One region of the Collinsella sp. wc0529 genome, then DNA from elsewhere that is predicted to be linked to it. Evidence: riboswitches for the same ligand, from Rfam matches in the RefSeq annotation. Region 1 holds a riboswitch; the other holds the start of a gene.
What was found. Region 1 has a riboswitch for thiamine pyrophosphate ahead of thiC (phosphomethylpyrimidine synthase ThiC). Riboswitches for the same ligand answer to the same signal wherever they lie in the genome.
Positions count from the first base shown of each region.

Region 2: linked by a shared signal. The riboswitch ahead of thiM (hydroxyethylthiazole kinase) and the one ahead of thiC (phosphomethylpyrimidine synthase ThiC) in region 1 are both predicted to bind thiamine pyrophosphate.

Region 1 is NZ_JBJXBO010000002.1:39,866-50,955, reverse strand. Features, by position in the region: gene polA (DNA polymerase I) at 1-2,228, opposite strand, end outside; gene ACKUTP_RS06810 (aminopeptidase) at 2,395-3,792, shown strand; gene ACKUTP_RS06805 (YaaA family protein) at 3,918-4,727, shown strand; gene ACKUTP_RS06800 (hypothetical protein) at 4,791-5,312, opposite strand; TPP riboswitch at 5,376-5,491, shown strand; gene thiC (phosphomethylpyrimidine synthase ThiC) at 5,484-6,818, shown strand; gene thiD (bifunctional hydroxymethylpyrimidine kinase/phosphomethylpyrimidine kinase) at 6,995-7,825, shown strand; gene ACKUTP_RS06785 (SGNH/GDSL hydrolase family protein) at 8,159-8,818, opposite strand; gene ACKUTP_RS06780 (TIGR02452 family protein) at 8,896-10,047, opposite strand; gene ACKUTP_RS06775 (Bax inhibitor-1 family protein) at 10,185-10,880, opposite strand; gene ACKUTP_RS06770 (hypothetical protein) at 10,964-11,090, opposite strand, start outside.
Region 2 is NZ_JBJXBO010000002.1:446,777-457,866, forward strand. Features, by position in the region: gene ACKUTP_RS08575 (EAL domain-containing protein) at 1-3, opposite strand, end outside; gene ACKUTP_RS08580 (patatin family protein) at 327-1,196, shown strand; gene ACKUTP_RS08585 (thiamine phosphate synthase) at 1,299-1,994, opposite strand; gene ACKUTP_RS08590 (MTH1187 family thiamine-binding protein) at 1,991-2,332, opposite strand; gene thiM (hydroxyethylthiazole kinase) at 2,336-3,175, opposite strand; TPP riboswitch at 3,227-3,337, opposite strand; gene ACKUTP_RS08600 (HAD-IIB family hydrolase) at 3,431-4,339, shown strand; gene ACKUTP_RS08605 (LysR family transcriptional regulator) at 4,350-5,246, shown strand; gene ACKUTP_RS08610 (5-methyltetrahydropteroyltriglutamate--homocysteine S-methyltransferase) at 5,402-6,535, shown strand; gene ACKUTP_RS08615 (uracil-xanthine permease family protein) at 6,658-7,992, shown strand; gene ACKUTP_RS08620 (alpha/beta hydrolase) at 8,054-8,719, opposite strand; gene ACKUTP_RS08625 (hypothetical protein) at 8,927-10,711, opposite strand; gene ACKUTP_RS08630 (hypothetical protein) at 10,983-11,090, opposite strand, start outside.

The DNA.
Region 1 (11,090 bases):
CGACTGCGCAAGTCGGGCGTTACCTCGGACACCGGCACACCAAATACGCGCGCCGCCGTCTCGGCGTGGAAGTCCTCGCCCTCGTTAAAGGCGCGCACCAAGTGCTCGTCACCCGAGAGATGCGCCAGCAGACGCAGCTCGATCTGCGAGTAGTCCACCGCCAAAAAGACGCTTCCCTCGCCTGCCGAAAACGCCGTCTTGACGGTACGACCCAGCTCCGAGCGCGTCGGGATGTTCTGCAGGTTCGGGTCGCTCGAGGACAGACGCCCCGTTGCCGTGATGGTCTGGTTGTACGTGGTGTGCACGCGACCGTCACCACGGCGCAGCGGGCCCAGGGTGTCCAGATAGGTGGACTTGATCTTAGACTTCTCACGCCAATCCAAGATCAGACGCACGATTTCGTGGTCGCGGGCAAGGTCGCTCAGCACCTTGGCGTTGGTCGAATAATAGCCGCGCTTAGTCTTCTTGAGACCCTTGGTCGGAAGCCCCATCACATCAAAGAGCACGTGCGACAGCTGCATAGGACTGCCAATATTAAAGGTCTCGTCACCCGCCAGGTCGCGAATACTGCGCTCGACCTCGGTGATCTGGGTCGCCAGACCCTCGGACAGACTGCGCAGGCGATCGGGGTCCACGAGCATGCCCGCGCGCTCCATCTTGGCAAGCACCGGAACGAGCGGCATCTCGATGCCATCGAACACGTTGGCGGCATTCTCGCGGGCCATGCGGTCGCGCAGCGGTGCGACCAGCGCCAGCGTCAAGGCCGCCGTGCGAGCGGCGGGCGCCGGAGCGTCCTCACCGGCATCCTCTGTACCGCGCGCCGCAGGCAGCGCCATCTGCAGATACGTATCGGCAAGATATGCCTCATCGAACTCGGAGCGATCGGAATCCAGCAGGTAGGCAGCGACCACGGTATCGAAGATGCGCGTGGAGTCGACTGCCAGCGGATCCATGAGCTCGGGCTCCGAAGAATCGATGGGCGAAAGCTCATGCAGCAACGCCTTCATATCCGGGCTCGCCACGCAGCCCTCCATAAACAGGCGCGCAAGCACACCGGCGATCACGCCGTGGGCGAAGTTGAAGCCATCGACTACGGCAGTGGTACCGCCGTCGCCCTCCTCAAGCGCAAAGAGCCCCTTGGACGTCGCCAACCACAGCGTGCGCGTCAGTCCAAAGAGCGCGCCCTCTTCCTTATCGTCGTCCACCACGGCGGCGACCCACTCGCCGGCATCAATCGCGCGGGAGACCTCAGCCGCAACGGCACCAAGCGCGTCAACATCGCCGGCGGCTGCGCGAACCATCGCAGGTATCTCAAACACACTGGAGGCAGCAGCCCCGCCCTCGTCACCGATCAGCGCCAAGAAACGGTTCTGCATGGCGGTAATGCCGAGCGTACCCAGTGCCGCGGAAACCTCATCGGCAGAAAACGCCGGGAAGGACGTCGCCCCAAAATCGAGCTCAACGGGCGCATCGGTGCGGATGGTCGCCACCTTACGGCTCAGCAGTGCGTCGTCGATGTGTGCACGCAGGTTCTCGCCCATCTTGCCCTTGACCTCGTCGGCGTGTGCGATAACCTCGTCCAGGCTACCGTACTGCGCAATGAGCGCGCTCGCCTTTTTGGGGCCGATGCCCGGTACACCCGGAATGTTGTCCGACGTATCGCCCTTTAGACCGTAAAAATCGGGCACGAGCGCCGGCGTAATGCCATGATACAGGTCATCCACGCTCTCGGGCGTCATAATCGCCACGTCGGACAGGCCTTTGCGAGTCGATACCACGTTGACGTGCTCGGTCACGAGTTGATACATGTCGCGGTCGCCGGTCACCAGCAGCATGTCGCAGCCGGCCTGCTCGCCCAAGCGCGCCATGGTTCCCAGAATATCGTCGCCTTCCCAGCCCTCAGACTGCAGAATCGGCACGTTGAGCGCGGTGAGCAGCTCCTTGATCATAGGGAACTGCGCGTGCAGGTCGGGGTCCATGGGCGGGCGCTGCGCCTTATACTGCGGCAGCATCTCCATGCGCACGCGCGGCTTGCCCTTATCAAACGCCACGACCACACCGTCGGGGTTAAAGGCATCGATCATCTTAAGAAACATGTTCAGAAAGCCGAAGATCGCGTTGGTGGGGCGACCGTCCGGCGCGTTCATGGTCGGCGGCACGGCGTGAAAGGCGCGGTGCATGAGCGAGTTGCCGTCGATAACGGCAAAAGTGCGGCGCTTGTCAGACATATTAAATACCTCGCTTTGGGCTGGGCACGGTTTGCTCACTCCAGTTTACACGCTCCCCGCCCCGCGGCCACCTCACATCAAGCTCCCCCGCCACCGTGAGCCCGCGCGTGATACGATGGCTCACGGTACATCAACCAGCACGATCGATCCGAAAGGAGCCTGCGTCATGGAGCGTCCCTGCGCATGGAAAAAGTACACGCCACAGCAAGTCGAGGAGCTCGAGGAGCTTTGCCGCGGCTATAAGCAGTTTTTGAGCGAGAACAAGACCGAGCGCCTGTGCGTCAAGACCGGCATCAAGATGGCCGAGGAGGCGGGATACGTCGACCTGGAGACCGTGATCGCCGAAGGCCGCGAGCTCAAGGCAGGCGACAAGGTGTACGCCGCCAATCACGGCAAGGACCTTATGCTCGTCAACCTGGGCAACGCCCCGCTCGAGCAGGGCTTTAACATCCTGGGCGCCCACGTGGACTCGCCGCGCCTAGACCTTAAGCAGAACCCCGCCTTCGAGGCCGGCGACATGGCCTACCTCGACACGCACTACTACGGTGGCGTCAAGAGCTACCACTGGGTGGCCTCCCCGCTCGCACTCGTGGGCGTCATCTGCAAAAAGGACGGTACCACCGTCGACATCAATATCGGCGACAAGGCGGACGACCCGGTCTTTACCATCTCCGACCTGCTGATCCACCTCTCGAGCGAGCAGATGTCCAAACCTGCCAAGGACGCCGTCGATGCCGAGATTCTCGACGTGATCGTGGGCGGCCGTCCCGTCAAGTTCGATGAGGACGACAAGGACGCCCCCAAGGAGCCCGTCAAGCAGATGTTCCTGGACATCCTCAAGGAGCAGTACGGCGTCGAGGAGGAGGACTTCCTCTCCGCCGAGATCGAGGTCGTGCCCGCCGGCCCCGCCCGCGACATGGGCCTCGACCGTTCCATGATTCTGGGCTATGGTCACGACGACCGCGTCTGCGCTTACCCCTCCATGCTCGCCCAGATCAATGTGGCCAATGTCGAGCGCACGAGCATCACGCTCATCGTCGACAAAGAGGAGATCGGTTCCGTGGGTGCCACCGGCATGACGAGCCGCTTCTTCGAGAACACCGTCGCCGAGATCATGACGCTCGCCGGCGAGGGTAGCCCGCTGGCCCTGCGCCGCGCGCTCGCCCGCAGCCGCATGCTCTCCTCTGACGTGTCCGCCGGCTTCGACCCGGGCTATGCCGCCAAGTTCGAGACCAAGAACGCCGCCTTTATGGGTCGCGGCCTGTGCTTTAACAAGTACACGGGCAGCCGCGGCAAGGGCGGCTCCAACGACGCCGATGCCGAGTATGTGGCCCTCGTCCGCGACATCATGGACAAGGCAGGCGTGGATTTCCAGACCTGTGAGCTCGGCCGCGTCAACGCAGGTGGCGGCGGCACCATCGCCTACATCATGGCCAAGTACGGCATGAATGTCATCGACTCCGGCGTTGCCGTTCTGTCCATGCACGCCCTATGGGAGGTCGCCAACAAGGCCGATATCTACGAGGCCTACCGCGGCTACAAGGCCTTCCTCGAGCGCGCCTAACAAACCCTCGTAAAGCGCCCCAAACCAGCCCTTTATAACTTGCGGTGAAATACGGATTCATCAGGCCTTCCAACAGGAAAAGCGTTCCGCATTTCACCGCAACTTTTTAACGGGAGGAGGATTCCGTGCTACAGGTCGTCATTTCGCCCGCCAAACAGATGCGGACAGCTCAAGATGCCTTTGACGTTTGGGGCATACCGCCTTTTGCACACCAGACGGCCCGGCTTCATCAGACACTGCTGGGCATCGAACGCGAGGATGGCGCGGCAGGCCTTCAGGCCCTTTGGAACGTGAGCGACAGGCTGCTTGCAACGTGCCTGGATACGCTTCACGAATTTATGCCCGTCCTGAGCGATGCCGACCTCGCCGATCCCGATATCGCGCGTCGAATCTCCCCCGCCGTAATGTCCTACCACGGCATCCAATACCAAAGCATGGCGCCCGAGGTCATGGATGCCGCACAGCTCGACTGGCTGCAAAACCATCTCTGGATTCTCTCGGGACTCTACGGATGCGTGCGCCCCTTCCACGGCGTGTCGCCCTATCGGCTCGAAATGGGGGCGAAGCTCTCCGTCGACGGTGCTCGCGATCTCTATGCCTTCTGGGGGAATCGACTTGCGCAGGCAATTGCGCCGGCCGGTTCTAACACCACTATCGTCAACCTTGCCAGCGTGGAATACGCCAAAGCCGTCCTGCCCCATGCTGCACAGGATACAACGGTTATCACCTGCGTTTTTGGCGAAGGCGTCCGCAACGATAAGCCCGTCCAGCAATCGACCGCCAGCAAAAAGGCACGCGGTTCGATGGTCCGCTGGATGGCGGAAAACAAGGTCAAGGACGCCGCCGGTCTTACCGAGTTCAACCTTGGCTACCGCTATGTCCCCGAGCTCTCGTCCCCAGACAGCCTGGTCTTCATCAACGAGCAGGCATTCTAGAAGCCTGTCACTAGCGCCGAACTCCACCTCGGCATGCTTTCATGACATTCGGTAAACACTCCGCTATTCTGCTAGACCGTCGGCCTTTGCAATCCCGTTTGTCGAACCGTCCTGATAGACAATCTTGACGTGCTCAACCTCGGACACCGCAACACCCGTCGGAGGCTCCAAACGCCATTCCGTCAGGGCGATATCCATGGTCGTGGGCACATCTCCTTGATCTTTAAGCTTCACCGTGAGCGTTTTGAGCGTCGCATCATACGTCACGCGTTCGATTTCCTCACCAGGAATAGACCCACCGCTCAGCTGCAATTGCACAAACTCGTCGCGCGAATACCAATAGTCGCCCGGCGCGGCGAGCGTATTGGCATTACCGCCAGTACTCCTCACCGTCATAATCGGTAGGCTATCATCAGCCTCGAACTCCCATGCAGCGCCGCCGCGACCGCCAAACGTCCAGATACAAAAGGCAATCACCAACACGGCAAGCACCGCAAAACCAATCGCGACAAGGCCATGGTGCGCACGGCTTTCCGCGGCCGATACATCCCATTGTGTCTCTCGATATAGATGCTTGTCTTCCATGTACGCCTCCCCACAGGCACGCTCGTTAGGCCAATCGTACCCATTCGAGCTATACTTGAGCCCACCACATAAACGGGGAGCTTGCAGGACAAGACGGCAGGCTGAGACTGGGCGCGCCCGCCCTGACCCGCAAACCTGATATGGGTAATGCCAACGAAGGGAGCCGTGCCAATGAGCACACAGACAGAGCCCAAGCTCGTCACGCAAATCGACTTTGCCCGCGCCGGACAGATCACACCGCAGATGAAGGAGGTCGCCGAGCGCGAGCATCGCGACCCCGAGTACATCCGTGAGCGCGTGGCAGACGGCCGCATCGCCATTCCCGCCAACATCGTGCACATCAAAAAGGGCATGCGCGCCTTTGGCGTCGGCGAGGGCCTGTCCACCAAGGTCAACGTCAACCTGGGCATCTCGGGCGACAAGGCCGATGCCGCCGAGGAATGGAAGAAGGTCAAGATCGCTGAGGACTTTGGCGCCGACGCCATCATGGACCTCTCCAACTCGGGCAAGACGCGCCAGTTCCGCCAGCAGCTCATCGACGAGACGCCGCTCATGGTAGGCACCGTCCCCATGTACGACGCCATCGGCTACATGGAAAAGCCGCTGGTCAAGCTCACCAAGGACGACCTGTTCGAAGTCGTGCGCGCGCACGCCGAGGACGGCGTGGACTTTATGACCATCCACTGCGGCATTAACAAGTCGGTCACCAAGACCTTTAAGGAGACCGGCCGTCTCATGAACATCGTGAGCCGCGGCGGCTCGCTGCTGTTTGGCTGGATGGAGGTCACCGGCAACGAGAACCCCTTCTATGAGTTCTACGACGAGCTGCTCGAAATCTGCCATGAGTACGACGTGACGATTTCGCTCGGCGACTCCTGCCGCCCGGGCTGCCTCTACGACTCCAACGACGCCACCGAGACCGCCGAGATGATTGAGCTCGGCAAGTTGTGCAAGCGCGCCTGGGCCGCCGGCGTCCAGGTCATGGTCGAGGGCCCGGGTCACATGGCGCTCGACGAGATCGCCGCCAACATGAAACTGCAGAAGCGCCTGTGCCACAACGCCCCGTTCTATGTGCTCGGGCCGCTGGTGACCGATATCGGCGTGGGCTACGACCACATCACCGCAGCCATCGGCGGCGCTATCTCCGCCAGCTCCGGCGCCGACTTCCTGTGCTACGTGACGCCGGCCGAGCACCTATGCCTGCCTAACGCCCAGGATGTGCTCGACGGCCTCATGGCCACCAAGATTGCCGCACACGCCGCCGACATCGCCAAGAAGGTGCCGCACGCCCGCGACATGGACGACAAGATGGGCCAGGCACGCCGCAAGCTCGACTGGGACGCCATGTGGAAGTGCGCTCTCGACCCGGTCACCGGTAAGAAGCGCTACGAGGAATCCCCCGCCGCCACCGAGGGTACTTGCACCATGTGCGGCAAGATGTGCGCCGTCCGCACCGTTAACAAGGTGTTCGAAGGCACGACGATCGACCTCGGCATGGAGGACTAACTCGTCGCCGGAGCCGCAATCGGTAACAAGGTGTTCGTCAATTGTTGACGTGTGAACATTTGCTTGCGTTTGCGTAAAGATTGCACTACCCGCCCGGGTTCGGCATACAGCCGGCCCGGGCACTTTATAATGCAGGCAGAAGACCCATTTGAATCCGACCGAACAAGGGAGCGAACATGGATCGCAGTAAGGTACCCGCCGTTCTATCCATCGCAGGATCAGATTCCAGCGGTGGTGCCGGCATTCAGGCCGACATCAAGACCATCACGGCGCACCGTCTGTATGCCGAGACGGCCATCACAGCCATAACCGCACAAAACACGCTCGGTGTCACCGCCGTGCAAAACATCTCCCCGGATATTGTCGCGGCGCAAATCGATGCCGTTTTTGACGATATCCGCCCCAGTGCCGTCAAGATCGGCATGGTTTCCTCTGCCGAGATTATCGAGGTTATCGCCGACCGCCTGAGTGCCTGGGACGCACAAAATATCGTCGTCGACCCCGTCATGGTCGCCACCTCGGGCGCTCGTCTGATCGCAGAGGACGCCGCCGAAGCGCTTACACGCCGCCTGTTCCCCCTGGCGACCGTCATCACGCCCAATATTCCCGAGGCCATGGCGCTGCTCGATTACGAGGTCGATTCCGAGCGCACGCAGCAAAATGCCGCCATGCTCCTCACCTACCGCTTTGGGTGCGCGTCTCTCGTTAAGGGCGGGCATTTTGTCAACGAGGCCAACGATGTGCTAGCAGAGCCCGCACCGCTCGATGACGAGGGCAACCACCTGGGCGATCCGCTCACCACGTGGTTCCGCCACAAGCGCATCGAGACCGGCAACACGCATGGTACCGGCTGCACGCTTTCGTCCGCCATCGCCTGCGCGCTGGCCCAGGGCATGGATCTTGCCGATGCCGTCAACGCCGGCAAGGCCTACCTAACGGGCGCTCTCGCCGCCGGCTTTGACATGGGCAAAGGCTCCGGCCCCGTTAACCATATGTGGCAATATTAAGACTCGCAGTTCAAAACCACCGCAAAGGGGACAGGCACCTTTGCGGTGGTTCCCACAAACATCTCGATCCATAGCAATTAGAGTCCATTTTTCGGCCCACCTCTTACAGATTGAGACATTCAAATTCCGCTCAGAAGATAATCTCGATCTGTAACAGTAACTCGGCAAAATCGACCCTAGATGTTACAGATCGAGACAAACGACCGATATCGACCTAAATAATCTTAGTCTGTAACATCTAGCCCGTTTTCGGCCTTACAACTGTTACAGATCAAGACAAATCAACGAAACAAGCCACCGCAAGGAGAACTATTGTGGTGGTTTGGGGCCGTGCTACTCACCGAGCATCTCTTGGAGCTTGGCCGCCACGGCGTGACCCAGGCTCTCATGGCTTTCGGGCATCATATGCAGATAGTCGATATCGCCCGGCTCGGCAAACTCCGCTGCATTCAAAAAGTCGCAGCCAAACTGCTCGGCTACGTGCGCATAGTATTCAGCAAAATGCTCCGAGGCCTCGACGGAACGCTCGTCAAAATCGGTCATATATACATCGGCGATCTGCGGCTTGATCTTGATAGGAGCCATCAGCAGAATGCGCGGACAAGGCGCAGCGTCGGTCCACGGAAACGCGCGGACGGCGCGAATCAGCGCCATGGCGCCACGGGCGATATCGGCAGCTGTCACGTTAAAGACCGTCTTGCAGTCGTTGGTGCCCAGCATGATCACAATGGCGTCCAGTGGCTTATGGGCCTCGAGCAGCATCGGCAGCGCGCGGATGCCGTTAAGATTGGTGTCCAGATGGCACATGTCGTCGCGTACCGTCGTGCGGCCGTTGAGGCCTTCTTCAATTACATGCCAGCCCTCGCCTAAGTCACGTTGGGCCACGCCGCACCAGCGCACATCCCGCGCATAGCGCACCGCGGTGCCGTCGCGCATGCCCGCCGGATCGTAACCATAGGTGTTGCTGTCGCCAAAGCATAGAACGTTTTTCATCGTAAGCCCCTCGCTCAGTAAAAAGCCGACGGGAGCAGCCCTCCCGCCGGCTCGACCCATCTGTCAGCACGTACCGATTACAGGTACTTGCGCCAATCGTCCTCGTTCTCATCATCCTCGGTAGCAGCCTGGGCCTGCTCGGCGGCGCGAGCTGCCGCAGCGCGAGCGGCAACCTGGGCATAGGACTCCTCGTTGCGCTCGGGGAAGTTTGCCAGCACGTGCTCGAACTTGGCAAAATCCTCATCCCAGCGCGTAGAAGGCACGGCAAAGAAGACTTGCTTGACCTTAAAGTCGCCCGACGCGAGCTCCTTGCGGAAGAGCTCGGCCACGGCCTCGGCGTCAAAGCCGTTGTTGTCGCAGCCCCAAGCGCCCAGTACGAGCTTCTCGCGACCCAGCTCGTCGCAGATGGCAAGCACAAAGCGAATGCGGTCGCGCAGGGCATCCAGCAGAGCATCGTCGCTCACGCGATACTCCTGGCGGGCGCGCTTAACGTTGGGCGCGGCGGCCACGATCACGTCGGCGTATGCATGCACGTGGTTGCGATCGAAGCGCACCGCAGGCACCACCAGCGCACGGTTTCGGTAAAGCTCGCAGTTGATGTTGCGGCGACGGTTCTCGCCGTACCATTTGCGCTGCTTATCGAGAACGTTGTACAGATACGAATCGGCGCACAGCGTGGCCTCCTGGCCCAGATAACCCTGAATATAGCCACCGCCCGGATTGGTGAACGAGGCAAAGGCGAGCACGGCCATGTCGCAGAACTGCGCATAGCCACGACCGTTGTCCAAGATGGCCTGCGTGGCGGAGGCATCGAGCACGGTGACCTCAGGCAGGGACGCAGCAGGCTCCTCAGCAGGCGCGGACTCAGCTTCGGCGATTTCCTCGGCAGGCTCCTCGACGGGCTCAGGAGCTGCCTCGGTCTCGGGCGCTGCCTCGCTCTCGGGTGCCGCCTCGGTCTCGGCAGCCTCCGCGCCCTCGACGTCCTCGGCAACCTGTTCTTCAGCGGCCACAGCAGTCTGAACCTTGGCCTTCATCGCCGCGACAAAGCCGGCAGGCATACCGTCAAACTCGCGAACACCGGCAAGCGAACGCTCGATATCCTTGGCGCACGCTTCGGACACAGTTGACACGTGACGCTCGGCGGCCTTGGCACGGGCCTCGCGCTTGGGATTGGGCTGACCCGCTCGGTTGGACCTGCGGTTACGGTTCCTGTTGTCGACGTCTGCCATACGTGGCCACCTTTCCTGTCGCTGCCGCTATCGGCTTTTCCCATCCATGATACCCCGCCGCGTACAAAAAAGACGGCCCCGAAGGACCGCCTTTCGCATCGATTTGCCCGCACGGCAAGCACCGCCGCAATTCGCCACTAGTCGCGACGGCCAAGGATGTTCAGGATGCGCAGGAACACGTTGATAATGTCAACGAACAGATTGGACGCCATGAGCACGGCGTTGGGCAGCGTAGGCGGCACCGTCGTGGCAACATAGGTGTCGTAGCCAATAAAGCCGGCGAACACCACGATCACGATCAGGTCGGTGATGGACTGCGAGACGCCCATGAACATCAGCACGATCTCAACCAGAACAGTGGCGAGCAGAATGCCAAAACCGATGCCATATACGCGCTGGAAAAACTTGGGGAAGGTCACGCCCAGCGCGCCAAAGACAAAGGTGATGGCGGCCGTGGCGATAAAAGCGGTGTTGATGGTGGGCAGGTCGTAGTTGGCAAGGCCAAACGACGCGGTCAGGCCAAAGGTACTCGCAAAGATTACGTAGCCCACAAGGGACAGGCCCACGGACTGCTTGCTGGCGGCGGCCGACATCATGACCATGCCGACGATGGTCAAAATAAACGAGCCAAAGACCAGCGGCAAGGCTGCGCCGCTCATCATCATGCGCGCAAACGACATGGTGCTCGTAAAGTAGGCGCCGGCGCCCATGGCGCAAAAGCCCAAGAAAATCAGGGCAGACATGACAAGGTTGTACGCGCGCGGCGACATCTCCTTGGCACGGCTTGCACCGGTCTCGATGGGGCCGTTCTGATAGCCCTGGATATCGTTCATACTTCGTCCTTTCACAAAGCGCCGTGAAAGACGGCGCAGCAGATGACAAGATTCCTGCCATTGTACCCGAACGCCGTGCGTCCTTACCTACGGCGCTCGCCCTCAAGCGTACGATCAAACGCCCAGACCCACCAACGCATCACGTGGGCCTGCGAGCCGTCCGGCCGTCCGCACGCCTGGTCCTCCAGATACAACTCGGTCGCGTGCCCG
Region 2 (11,090 bases), 410 kb from region 1:
CATGTCGTAAGCGGCTTTCTGAGGTCGGGCGAATTGCGTCGGGCGAGCTCGTTGTGCACACGCGTTGTTGTTCGGCGCTTTGCGTGTATCCAGGCCCCCGCCTCGCTGCGTTGTTGGGCTAATTTACCGGCTAATGTTCGCTGTTGATAACTACTGCGTAGTATAAACAACAGCACACAATTATATATGGGTGCACATGCTGTGGGCGGCCATTATTCGACAAACGGCAGCGCGACGATGCGATGTCCGATAAAAATGCGACTGAGACGATATATGTTGACGGGTATACTTGTCCCGGTTTTAAACGCAGGAACGGAGATGGTCGCATGGCACAGCCGGATACGACGCGCACGGTGGGACTCGCGCTCGAGGGAGGCGGCTACCGCGGTATGTATACGGCGGGCGTGCTCGACGTTTGGATGGAGCACGGTTTGACCTGCGACCATATGGTGGGTGTCTCGGCGGGCGCGGCGTTTGGCTACAACTTTAAATCGCGCCAGATCGGCCGCGCCATTCGCTACAACAAGGCCTATTGTGCCGACAAGCGCTATGCAGGCGTGGCCAGCTGGCTGCGAACCGGCGATATGTTCAATGCCGACTTTGCCTATCACGAGGTGCCCATCGAGCGCGATCCCATCGACCTGGAGACATATCGCACCTGCCCCATGCGGTTTACGTGCGTGTGTACCGATATCGAGACGGGCAAGGCCGTCTACCACGATCTGCCGTATGGCGACGAGAGGGATATCGAGTGGATCCGGGCGTCGTCGGCAATTCCCGTGGCGACGCGTCCTGTCGCCATTGAGGGCCGTAAGTACCTGGATGGCGGCGTGGCTGATTCTATTCCCAGTGCATGGCTGTTTGCGCAGGGGTATGACCGCAATATCGTGGTACTCACGCAGCCGGCGCGCTTTGTGAAGCAGCCCAACAGCGTGATGCCCATGCTACGTCGCGTGTTCCGTCACTATCCGGAGTTTGTCGCAGCGCTTGAGCATCGGCATGAGGTTTACAATGCCACGCTCGATGACCTGGCACGTCGCGAGGCTGCCGGCGAAATTTTTGTGGTGCGTCCGAGTGAATCGGTGAAGGTGCCGTCGCTGTGCCGCGAGCCCGATGAACTCGAACGCATCTACCAGATCGGTCGCCGCGATGCGGAGGCGACCTTGCCCACGCTGGAAGCGTATCTGGCGGGGTAAGGGTCGCATGCGGAAAGCGCGCCCCGGAATGGAGGTCCAAGCTGGGATGCGCTTTCCGTTGCTGAAGAATATGAGGCTGCGAATCGGCTGCTCGGCTTATGCCTATGCCCGCTGCCAGGTATCGACGAGCTCCTTGGCTGCGGCGTAGGGGTCGTCGGCACTGCAGACGGCGCTCACCACAAAGAAGCCATCGACGCCGGTGGCCTTGAGCTGCGGCAGGTCGGCCGTCTTGACGCCGCCGCCCACCACGATGGGCACGGGGCTTGCCGCGTGGAGTGCGGCCAGATCCTCAAAGCTTTTGGTGATGATGGAGCCATCGGCTGCGCGTCCGCAATCGCGTTTGGTCTCGGTCTCGTGGAGCGGGCCGATGCCCAGGTAGTCGACCAGGCTCATGTCGGCGGTCTTGACGTACTCGAGCATCTCCTCGCAGCGTGCCGAAAGGCCCACGATGGCATCGGGGCCCAGAAGCTTGCGGCAGACCTCGACGGGAATATCACTCTGGCCCACGTGCACGCCGTCGACAGCAATACCCTGCTCGCGCGCGGCGAGTACGCAGTCCAGGCGGTCGTCGATTAACAGGGCGACCTGACCGGTCTTGCCAGCCTGTGCGATTGCCTGCGCGGCGTCGCCGGTCAGTGCGATGATCTCGCGGGCGCTTGCCACCTTGGAGCGCACCTGGATGCAGGTAAAGCCTGCGTCGAGCGCCTGGGCCACCACATCGCCCACGGGACGTCCCAGCGTGTTTTCGGGGCCGAGTACTAGATAGGCCGAGATATCAAGGTTGTCGCGGATGCTCATCGTGCTTCCTCCTGCTTTTTGATCTGTGCTTCCATGCGCTCGAGTTTGCCGGTCATGGTGTCGGTAAATCCGGGTCGAATATCGGCTTTGAGCACGACTTCGGTGCGGATGCCCTTGCTCGCCAACACAAAGGTTGCGTCGCGCACGACCTGCATGACCTCGTCCCAGTCGCCCTCGATCTCGGTGAACATCGAGGTGGTGTGGTTGGGAAGGCCACTCTCGCGAATGACGCGCACGACCTCGGCGACCTCGGCGGACAGTTCATCGCCGGTGCCGCACGGGGCGATGGCCACGGCGACGAGTGTGTTCATGCCGGCATTGGTTGCGGGCTCGGACATGGCTTATGCCTCCTCGAGCTCGAGTTGGTTATCGGCAATATCCTGGGCGGTCGCGCGGTAGAGCTCGTCGATAAAGGCGACCTTAAAGCTTGCCGGGGCATCGGCGACAGCGGCGGCACGCGTGCCGGCAACGTTGTAGACGGCGGTGCCGCAGATGGCTGCCGTAAACGGATCGGCAGCGCAGGCGTACACAGCCAGCACGCCACCCTGCGAGCAGCCGCAGCCGGTGATCTTGGACATGAGCGGACTGCCGCCGTGGGACTTGGCCACCGTCGTGCCGTCGGTAATCAGGTCGACTTCGCCCGAGACCACTACGGCTCCGCCGGTGTAGCGGGCGAGCGCCACAGCGGCATCGCGGGCGGCGTCGACCGTGTCGGTGGTATCGACACCGCGCACGCGGCTCAGATCAGCTGCCTCGCCCTCAAGACCCCACAGGCCGGCGAGTGCGATGATCTCGGAGGCGTTGCCGCGCACGATGGCAGGCTTGTACTGCTTGAGCTCGTTTACCAGCTGGGTTCGCAGGCTACCGATGCCCAGGCCCACCGGATCGAGCACCCAGGGCTTGCCGGCGTCGTGTGCCGCCTTGGCCGCGCGGGGAATCGTCTGCTCGTAGATGGGGAAGAGCGTGCCCATGTTGAGATAGATGGCGCCGCCGCCGGCAACGAGCGCCTCGCCCTCGTCGGGCAGATAGACCATGGCGGCCGAACCGCCCACGGCGAGCTGAGCATTGGCGACAAAGTCGATCGTCACCGTGTTGGTGATGGAGCCGGCCATCGGATTGGTGGCGCGAATCTCCTCCACGGCCTTGACCACATTTTGCTTAAGCTGTTCCGAATCAATCACTGCACATGCCTCCTTGGCATAGAAAAGGGGCGCTGTGCATAGACAGCGCCCCTGTAAAGGCGGCATGCTCCCTACGCCAGCATTAACTGACAGGTTCAAAGGATTGGGCCCCATGCCCTCTCAGCCTTGTGGTTTGCACCGCCGGCACTCCCGCATCGAATCTGTTGTTCCCTATACTAGCGCACCTGCCAAAAAGGGACAGGTTTATTTTGGCAGGTCGTTACAATAGGTAGGACCGATACGAATGGGGGCCTTATGATTAAACTTGTGCTGACCGATATGGACGATACGCTGATTCCAGCCGGGCATGACGGCGCCAGCGACTACGCCATCGAGGGCATTCATGCCATGCAGGCGGCGGGTCTGCACTTTGGCCCGGTTTCGGGTCGCCAGCCGTCCGCGATGGGCTGGATGTTCCGCAATTGCGTCGAGTGCTTCTCGACCGGCGCGTTCTGCAACGGCCAGGTAATGTTTGTCGACGGTCAGGCGGTCGCTTCGCGCGCGACCGACAACGCCGCCCTTATGCGTTTGGCTGACTACTTGGAGCAGGAGACCGACGATACGTATCTGAAGGTCTACAGCCTGGGTGATGACTTTTGGAATAACGATGCCTACTGCGTGACGAGCGATCCCGAGCGCGTACGCCGCGCCATGGAGTCGGGCGGCAACGCGTGGCTCAAGGGCGAAGAGGCCCCGTGCCGTCCCGTCGTCGATGATGCGCCGGTGTTTAAGGCGAATATTTGGAGTGCCCGTTCACGTGAGGAGCTCGTGGAGCTACGCGAGCGCGTTGCCGCTGAGGTGCCGGAACTCTCGCTTGTGTTTCCCAACAATCGAGTGCGCCTGCTTGACATCCTTCCGGCCGGTTGGGACAAGGGCTGCGCTGCACTGGAGCTGGCGCGCGCTTTGGGCCTGACGACCGATGAGGTGGCCGTATTTGGCGATTCCGATAACGATCTGCCCATGATCGATGCCGTTCCCAACTCCGTTGCAGTCGCCAATGCCAACGAGGCCGTCACGGCTGCCGCGCGCTGGCATATCGGCGCTGCGGCAGACGATGCGGTTGCCGGGGCTCTGCATCAGATTGCCGCCTGCGCCGCGACGGGGGAGATGCCGCCGTTTATGCGTCAGATGGATGCGACGGGTTTCGACGTCACGAACGTCTAGGGAGAAAGCCATGAAGCTTCAGCAGCTCAGGTATGTCGTCAAAGTTGCCGAATGCGGCAGCATCACCGAGGCCTCGCGCCGGCTCTTTGTGTCGCAGCCTTCGATTACCGCATCAATCCGCGATCTCGAAAACGAGATGGGCGTGCACATCTTTGAGCGCACCAACAAGGGCGTCATTGTGTCCGAGGAAGGCGAGACCTTCTTGGGCTACGCGCGCCAGGTGCTCGACCAGGCCGACCTGCTCGAGGGCAAGTACAAGGGCGCGTCCGAGCAGGTGCCGCACTTTAGTGTGAGCTGTCAGCATTATTCCTTTGCCGTTAATGCGTTTGTCGATGTGATCCGTGAGTTCGATGCCGCGCGCTACGACTTTACCCTGCGCGAGGAGCAGACTCACGAGATTATCGAGGACGTCGCGCATATGAAGAGCGAACTGGGCATCCTGTACTTATCCGAGCACAATCGCGAGGTTATCGAGCGCATGCTGGCGGCCAACGAGCTCGTGTTCGAAGGACTATTCTGCGCCACGCCACACGTCTTTGTGTGTGCCGACCATCCGCTGGCGGGCCGCTCCAGCGTGACGCTCGAGGACCTGGAGGACTATCCCTTCCTGTCCTACGAGCAGGGCAGCTACAACTCGTTTTACTATTCCGAGGAACTGACCTCGACGTTTGAGCGCCGCAAGAATATCCGCGTGCGCGACCGTGCGACACTGTTCAACCTGGCCATGGGCCTCAACGGCTACACGGTGTGTTCGGGTGTGATCAGCCATGAGCTTAACGGTCCCGGCATCATCTCGATTCCGCTTGATGTAGACGAGTACATGGAGATTGGCATCATCACGCGCAAGAACACGACACTTACGCGCTACGGGCAGGCCTATATCGACGCGATTCGCCAGCATATCTAGGCTGCTGTGCTCCGCGCGGGTCAAATCTCTTTATGGCAGTCCAGACTGATATAGGAAACGTCTATATCAAACTGATATAAACGTATATTTTACGATGTCCATATGAGCGCTCATACTCTGTCCCAGTAAAGCAACCAATGCAAAGGGAGATATCTATGAGCACTTCAATTCAACCGAACGCGCCGTTTCGCGCCGATATCGTCGGCAGCTTTCTTCGTCCGCAGGCCGTAAAGGACGCCCGCGCTGCCTATGCGGCAGGCACGCTTGATGCCGAGGGGCTTAAGGCCGTCGAGGACGATGCCATTCGCGATTTGGTGGCAAAGCAGAAGGCCGCCGGTCTGCAGGTCATCACCGATGGCGAGTTTCGCCGCAGTTACTGGCACCTCGACTTTATGTGGGGGCTCAACGGCATTGAACGCCGTACCTCGCGTACGGGCTATATGTTCCACGACGAGGAGACCACGGCCGATACCGCCGTGGTAACCGGTCCCATTAGCGGCGAGAACCACCCATTCGTCGAGCACTTTAAGTTTGTCAAGGCGCTTGAGGGGGAGGGTCAGGTCGCACGTCAAACCATTCCGGCGCCGATCCAGACGTTCTCTGAGGTCACGCTCGATCGCTGCGACGGCCAGCAGGAGAGCCTGCGCGCTGTCTATAAGACCGATGAGGAGCTTGCCGACGCCATTGCAGCCGCTTATCGCACGGTGATCGCCGACCTGTACGCTGCAGGCTGCCGCAACATCCAGTTTGATGACTGCACCTGGGGCATCTATTGCGATACCGACTTTGTGTCCAAGACCGGAATGAGCCCGGTTGATCTGCAAAAGGTGAGTGAGCTGGGCGTGGCGCTCAACAACGCCGCCATCGAGGGCAAGCCCGACGACCTGGTCATTAACACGCACGTGTGCCGTGGTAACTACCACTCTACCTATGCCTTTGAGGGCGGTTACGATCCCATCGCGCCGTACCTGTTTGCGCATGAGAATGTCGATGCGTTCTATCTGGAGTTCGACACGCCGCGCGCCGGCGGTTTTGAGCCGCTCAAGTACGTTGCCCCGGGCAAGAAGGTCGTGCTGGGCTTGGTAACCACCAAGGCGGCAGAGCTCGAGAACGAGGATGCCATCGTCGAGCGTATCCGCGAAGCTGCAAAGTACGTGCCGCTCGAGAACCTGTATCTGTCGCCCCAGTGCGGCTTTGCCAGCTGCGAGATTGGCAACAAGCTGACCGAGGACGGACAATGGGCAAAGATCGCGCTGGTCAAGCGCGTTGCCGAGCGCGTTTGGCAATAGCGGTAACGTTCGCAGGTGACGGCGCGTGCGAGACATGGCGCATCGCGTACAATGGTTCGGATCGTATCGTTCGGGCAGGTAATCCGCTATGCCCGATCGCCCCTCCATTCGAAAGGACATCCATGTCCCAATCCTCGACGCCCGCTGTCGCCGATGCCATCTACGATGCGTCGTCGCTTGGCCGACCGCGCATGTTCCTGCTCGGCCTGCAGCATCTATTTGCCATGTTCGGCGCCACGGTGTTGGTGCCCGTGCTCACCGGCCTCTCGGTCTCGGCAACGCTGTTGTTTGCCGGCTTGGGCACGCTGCTGTTCCACTTCTTGTCGCGTGGCAAGGTGCCGGCATTTTTGGGCTCATCGTTTGCCTTTATTGCCGGTTATGCCGCAATCGCGCCCAACGGCGAGACCGAGCTTTTGCCCTACGCCTGCCTGGGCGTAGCTTGTGCCGGTCTGCTCTATCCGGTGCTGGCGGCGCTCTTCCGCGCGTTTGGCGCCAAGCGTGTCATGCGTTTCTTTCCGCCGGTGGTGACTGGCCCCATCGTCATTTCCATCGGCTTGATCCTGGCAAGTTCCGCTATTGCTAACTGCCAGACCAACTGGCTTGTGGCTGTCATTGGCGTTGCCGTTATCGTCATCTGCAACATCTGGGGCCGTGGCATGGTCAAGATCGTGCCGATTTTGCTGGGCGTTGTGGTGAGCTATGCCGTTGCGGCTGCGCTCGGCGAGGTTGATTTCTCGGGCGTTGCCGCCGCTCCGTGGGTCGGTCTGCCCATCGTGTGGGACAACACCGTGTTTGCACTCTTTGGGCCGCAGTTCGATAGCGGTCTTGCCACGACGGCCATCATCACCATCATGCCGCTGGCCTTCGCGACCATGATCGAGCATATCGGCGATATCTCTGCTATCGGTTCGACTTGCGAGCGCAACTACATTGCCGATCCCGGTCTGCATCGCACGCTGCTCGGCGACGGCCTTGCCACGATTCTGGCTTCGCTCTTTGGCGCTCCGGCCAACACTACGTATGGTGAGAACACCGGCGTGCTCGCCCTGACGCGCGTGTTCGACCCGCGCGTAATTCGAATTGCCGCGTGTTGCGCCATCGTGCTTTCGTTCTGCCCCAAGTTCGCGGCTGTCATTGCGGCCATGCCGGCGTGTGTGATCGGCGGTGTGTCGCTCGTGCTCTACGGCATGATCAGCGCTGTGGGCGTCCGCAACCTCATCGAGAACCAGGTCGATTTCCAGAACAACCGCAATGTGCTGGTGGCGGCTCTGGTGCTCGTGCTTTCGCTCGGCATTGCTTACAGCACCGCCAGTGCCATCGTGCTGGAGCTGGGCGGCGTGACCATTTCGCTGTCCGGCATTGCCGTGGGCTCACTGGTGGGCATTGTGCTCAACGCCATCCTGCCGGGTAACGACTTTGAGTTTGATGTCTCCGAGCTTGAGGAGGCTGCTGAGTAGCAGCTGCGTTCAGCTAAAACAAGATATGGTGCCCATGCGTATATGCGTGTGGGCACCATTTTTAATGTGTCAGTATCCAGTGGATGCCGCGGGCCATGCGTAAGTCGGTTTGGGCAAAGTGATTGCCGGGGTTGAGCTCCAGCGTTGTTGGAATGCCGCGCTCGACGAGCAACACTTCCATCGCGCGTGTGTCGTCGAGTACATGCCGCATCATGCGGTTGGGCGTCTTGGTTTCCTTTTTGCCGAGTGACAGGTAGACGGCTTGCGGGCTGCCGGCAAAAGGGGCCGTGCTGGCACGGTCGACAAAGTCGGGAAACCATAGCGACCCCGATGCGCTCGCGGCGCGGTCAAAGGCGTCGGTTTGCCAGAGGGACCAGAGTGCGAAGAGGCCCGCGAGCGAGTAACCGGCAATGCCGCGCCAGGTGGGCGGCTGAGGAAGCGACGACTCGACCTGGGGGATTATCTGATTCAGCAGCTCATCAAGAAAATCGGCAGCTTGGCCGCCGAAAGGCTCGGCATCGCGTACGGTCCCGTCGCATGCCCAGGGGCTCAGCTCGCGATTCCAATCGAGCCCGCCAATGGTGACGAGGGCGAATGGCGGACAGTCGAGCTCTCGGCAACACTTATAAACCTCGCTGCCGTCGCCCACGACCACAGGAAGGTAGATGACAGGCGCGCTTTCCGTATGATTCGAATAAACGGTTATCTGCTTTTGATGCGCTTCCATGACGGGCTTCTCTCAGTGTTGTGATATCGGCAGCCCCAATTGTCGCACGCCAGCGTATGCCGGTTGGGCTAGACCAAAGACAATCTCGTGCATCCCCTGCGGACGCATATGGAAAACGCCACCGCCGGAGGGGAGCTCGGCGGTGACGTTGTTAAACGGTGCTGGGGCTCGGGGCCTTCGCGGGAGCTGCCATGTGCGCAGAGGCGTCTAAGAACGCTTACGGCTCGCCATGGTGCCTGCGGCGATAGCGGCTGTTCCCGCAAGGACGGTTGCCACGATGGCCGCACCCGAGGTGTCGCCGGTTGCCGCGAGCACGCCGGTAGTCTTGGCTTTCGTGGTTGAAGCCGCAACGGCCTTGGTCGGCTTTGAGCCCTCAGGCTTGGGGTTCTGCTTGGACTCCGCGGGCTTGCTTTCTGCGGGCTTGGTCTCGTCGGGCTTGGGGTCTTCCGGCTTGGCTACCTCGGGAGGTGCGATGGTCGTACTTTTGGCGACTGCTTTGATATAGAGGGAGTCGACCGTGGCGTCGCCCGTGCCGATGGCTTGGCCTGCCTCGTAGATGCCGTCACGGAGCTTGCGATAGTCAATGACCTTGCCGCCTTCGGGCGTCTGGATGGCGGCGTTCTCAATTTTGATGGTGCCGATTGTCTTGCCGTCAGCGCTCATGGCACGGGCAAAGATTGCCGCTGTATCTCCTTCGGCCGTTACCTTGCTGCGGATGATCGAGATGACTGCGGGTGTGATGCCCTCGCTGGTCTGGGCGATGATGCCGATGTTCTCGCCTTGGGGTTCGCGCCTCGTCTCGCCATCTTGGTTTTCGCTGTAGGGGATGGGGCCGTCGCCGTTCTCGACATAGCGGGCTATGGCCTTGACAACGGAGTCGCTGATGTAGATGTGGCCGCCCTTCTCGTTGGGTCGATCGTTTCTGGTGGAGAATGCAGCCGAAACCTCGCCTTCCGCAAACGCGTCCACGGTGGAGCCGTTCTTGACGACGATGTCGTCCTGGTAGGTGAAGAGGGCGTTGGCGCCACCGTATCTGCCTTTACTTGCACGGACCGTCACGTTTGCATGATCGAGGGTGATGCCCTTGTGGGCATAGACGCCATATTCAACACCGTTTACGTTGAGGGAGGCGTTTGTGGCTGCGAGGCTGCCCTTGGCCTCGACGGCAGCGTCTTTCTCGGAGCTTGCCTTGACCTGGCCGCCGTCCGAGATGTTGATATTGCCGCCGCTCCAAAGGGCCTCACCATCGGCTGAGCTTGCCTCGACCGTCCCGCCACCCTTGATGGTGAGGTTCTTGTCGGCTCCAATACCCTTGTCCTTGGTAGCCCTGGCGGTGACGGCTCCGCTGTCGTCAATCGTGATATTGCCGTTTGCCCTGATGCCATCCGATGCACCCGTGGCGTTGACGTTGCCCGAACCTTTGATAGCGAGATTACCTCCGGCATTGATGGCATCAAACCCAGTGCTCGTGGCGTTGACGGATCCGGCTCCGTCGATGTTGATATTACCCGTGGAGAGGATAGCGTCCTCAGTAGATGTCACGCTGAGCGTGCCGCCCTCGTCGCCTTGGATATTGAGCTCGGCATTCTCGTTAGTGCCATGAGAAACGTTGATGCTTTCGATCCATTCGGCAGTGACGATGTTGGTTCCCGAGTAATTCACGTTGAGCTTGCCTGCGGCCTGGATCTCGCCGCCGTTATAGTTGTTGAGCTTCAAGTCGTCGGCGCCGTCCCACGACCAGGTACCGGCCTCGTCGCTCGCCGCGGTGTTGTACTTGTTGCCGCCGACCTTGACCCATTCCGCTGCGAGCGAGACGCTCGGCATGAGCAGCGAGCTCACCGTGAGCGCGCACACGGCGCCCGCGACGATGCGGCGCGTCACGCGGCGCCAGCTGCCGTGCGCGAGTCCTATGCGACGGCGAACGTCGGGTTCGGCAACATGGGTTCCGGCGGTAGTGTCATTGCGTTTGGGGGTCGTGAACAAGGCTGCCATGGTTGCTCCCGTTCTCATAGGGCCTATACGACTAGATTCAGCGTATCTGCTGGATGTTGCCGGCGGTAGTGCCGTTTGGAGGGCAAAATGGCCAAAATGGGGGAGAAATAGGCCGCACGCCGGCGCAGGGACCGGCGCTAAAAGAAAAGCGCGGGGCCGCATGGCGACTCCGCGCTTTATTGTTCAGCTTTTGCAGCCTTGCCCTTACGCTACGAAGAAGTAGACGAGGAAGGCAAGGGCCGCGATCCACCCGTCCCGTGCGAAAAAGTGTTTACGAGCGCTTGCGGCTCACCACGGCGCCCGCGGCGATGGCGGCTGTTCCCGCAAGGGCGGCTGCCACGATGGCTGCGCTCGAGGCGTCGCCGGTTGCTGCGAGTTT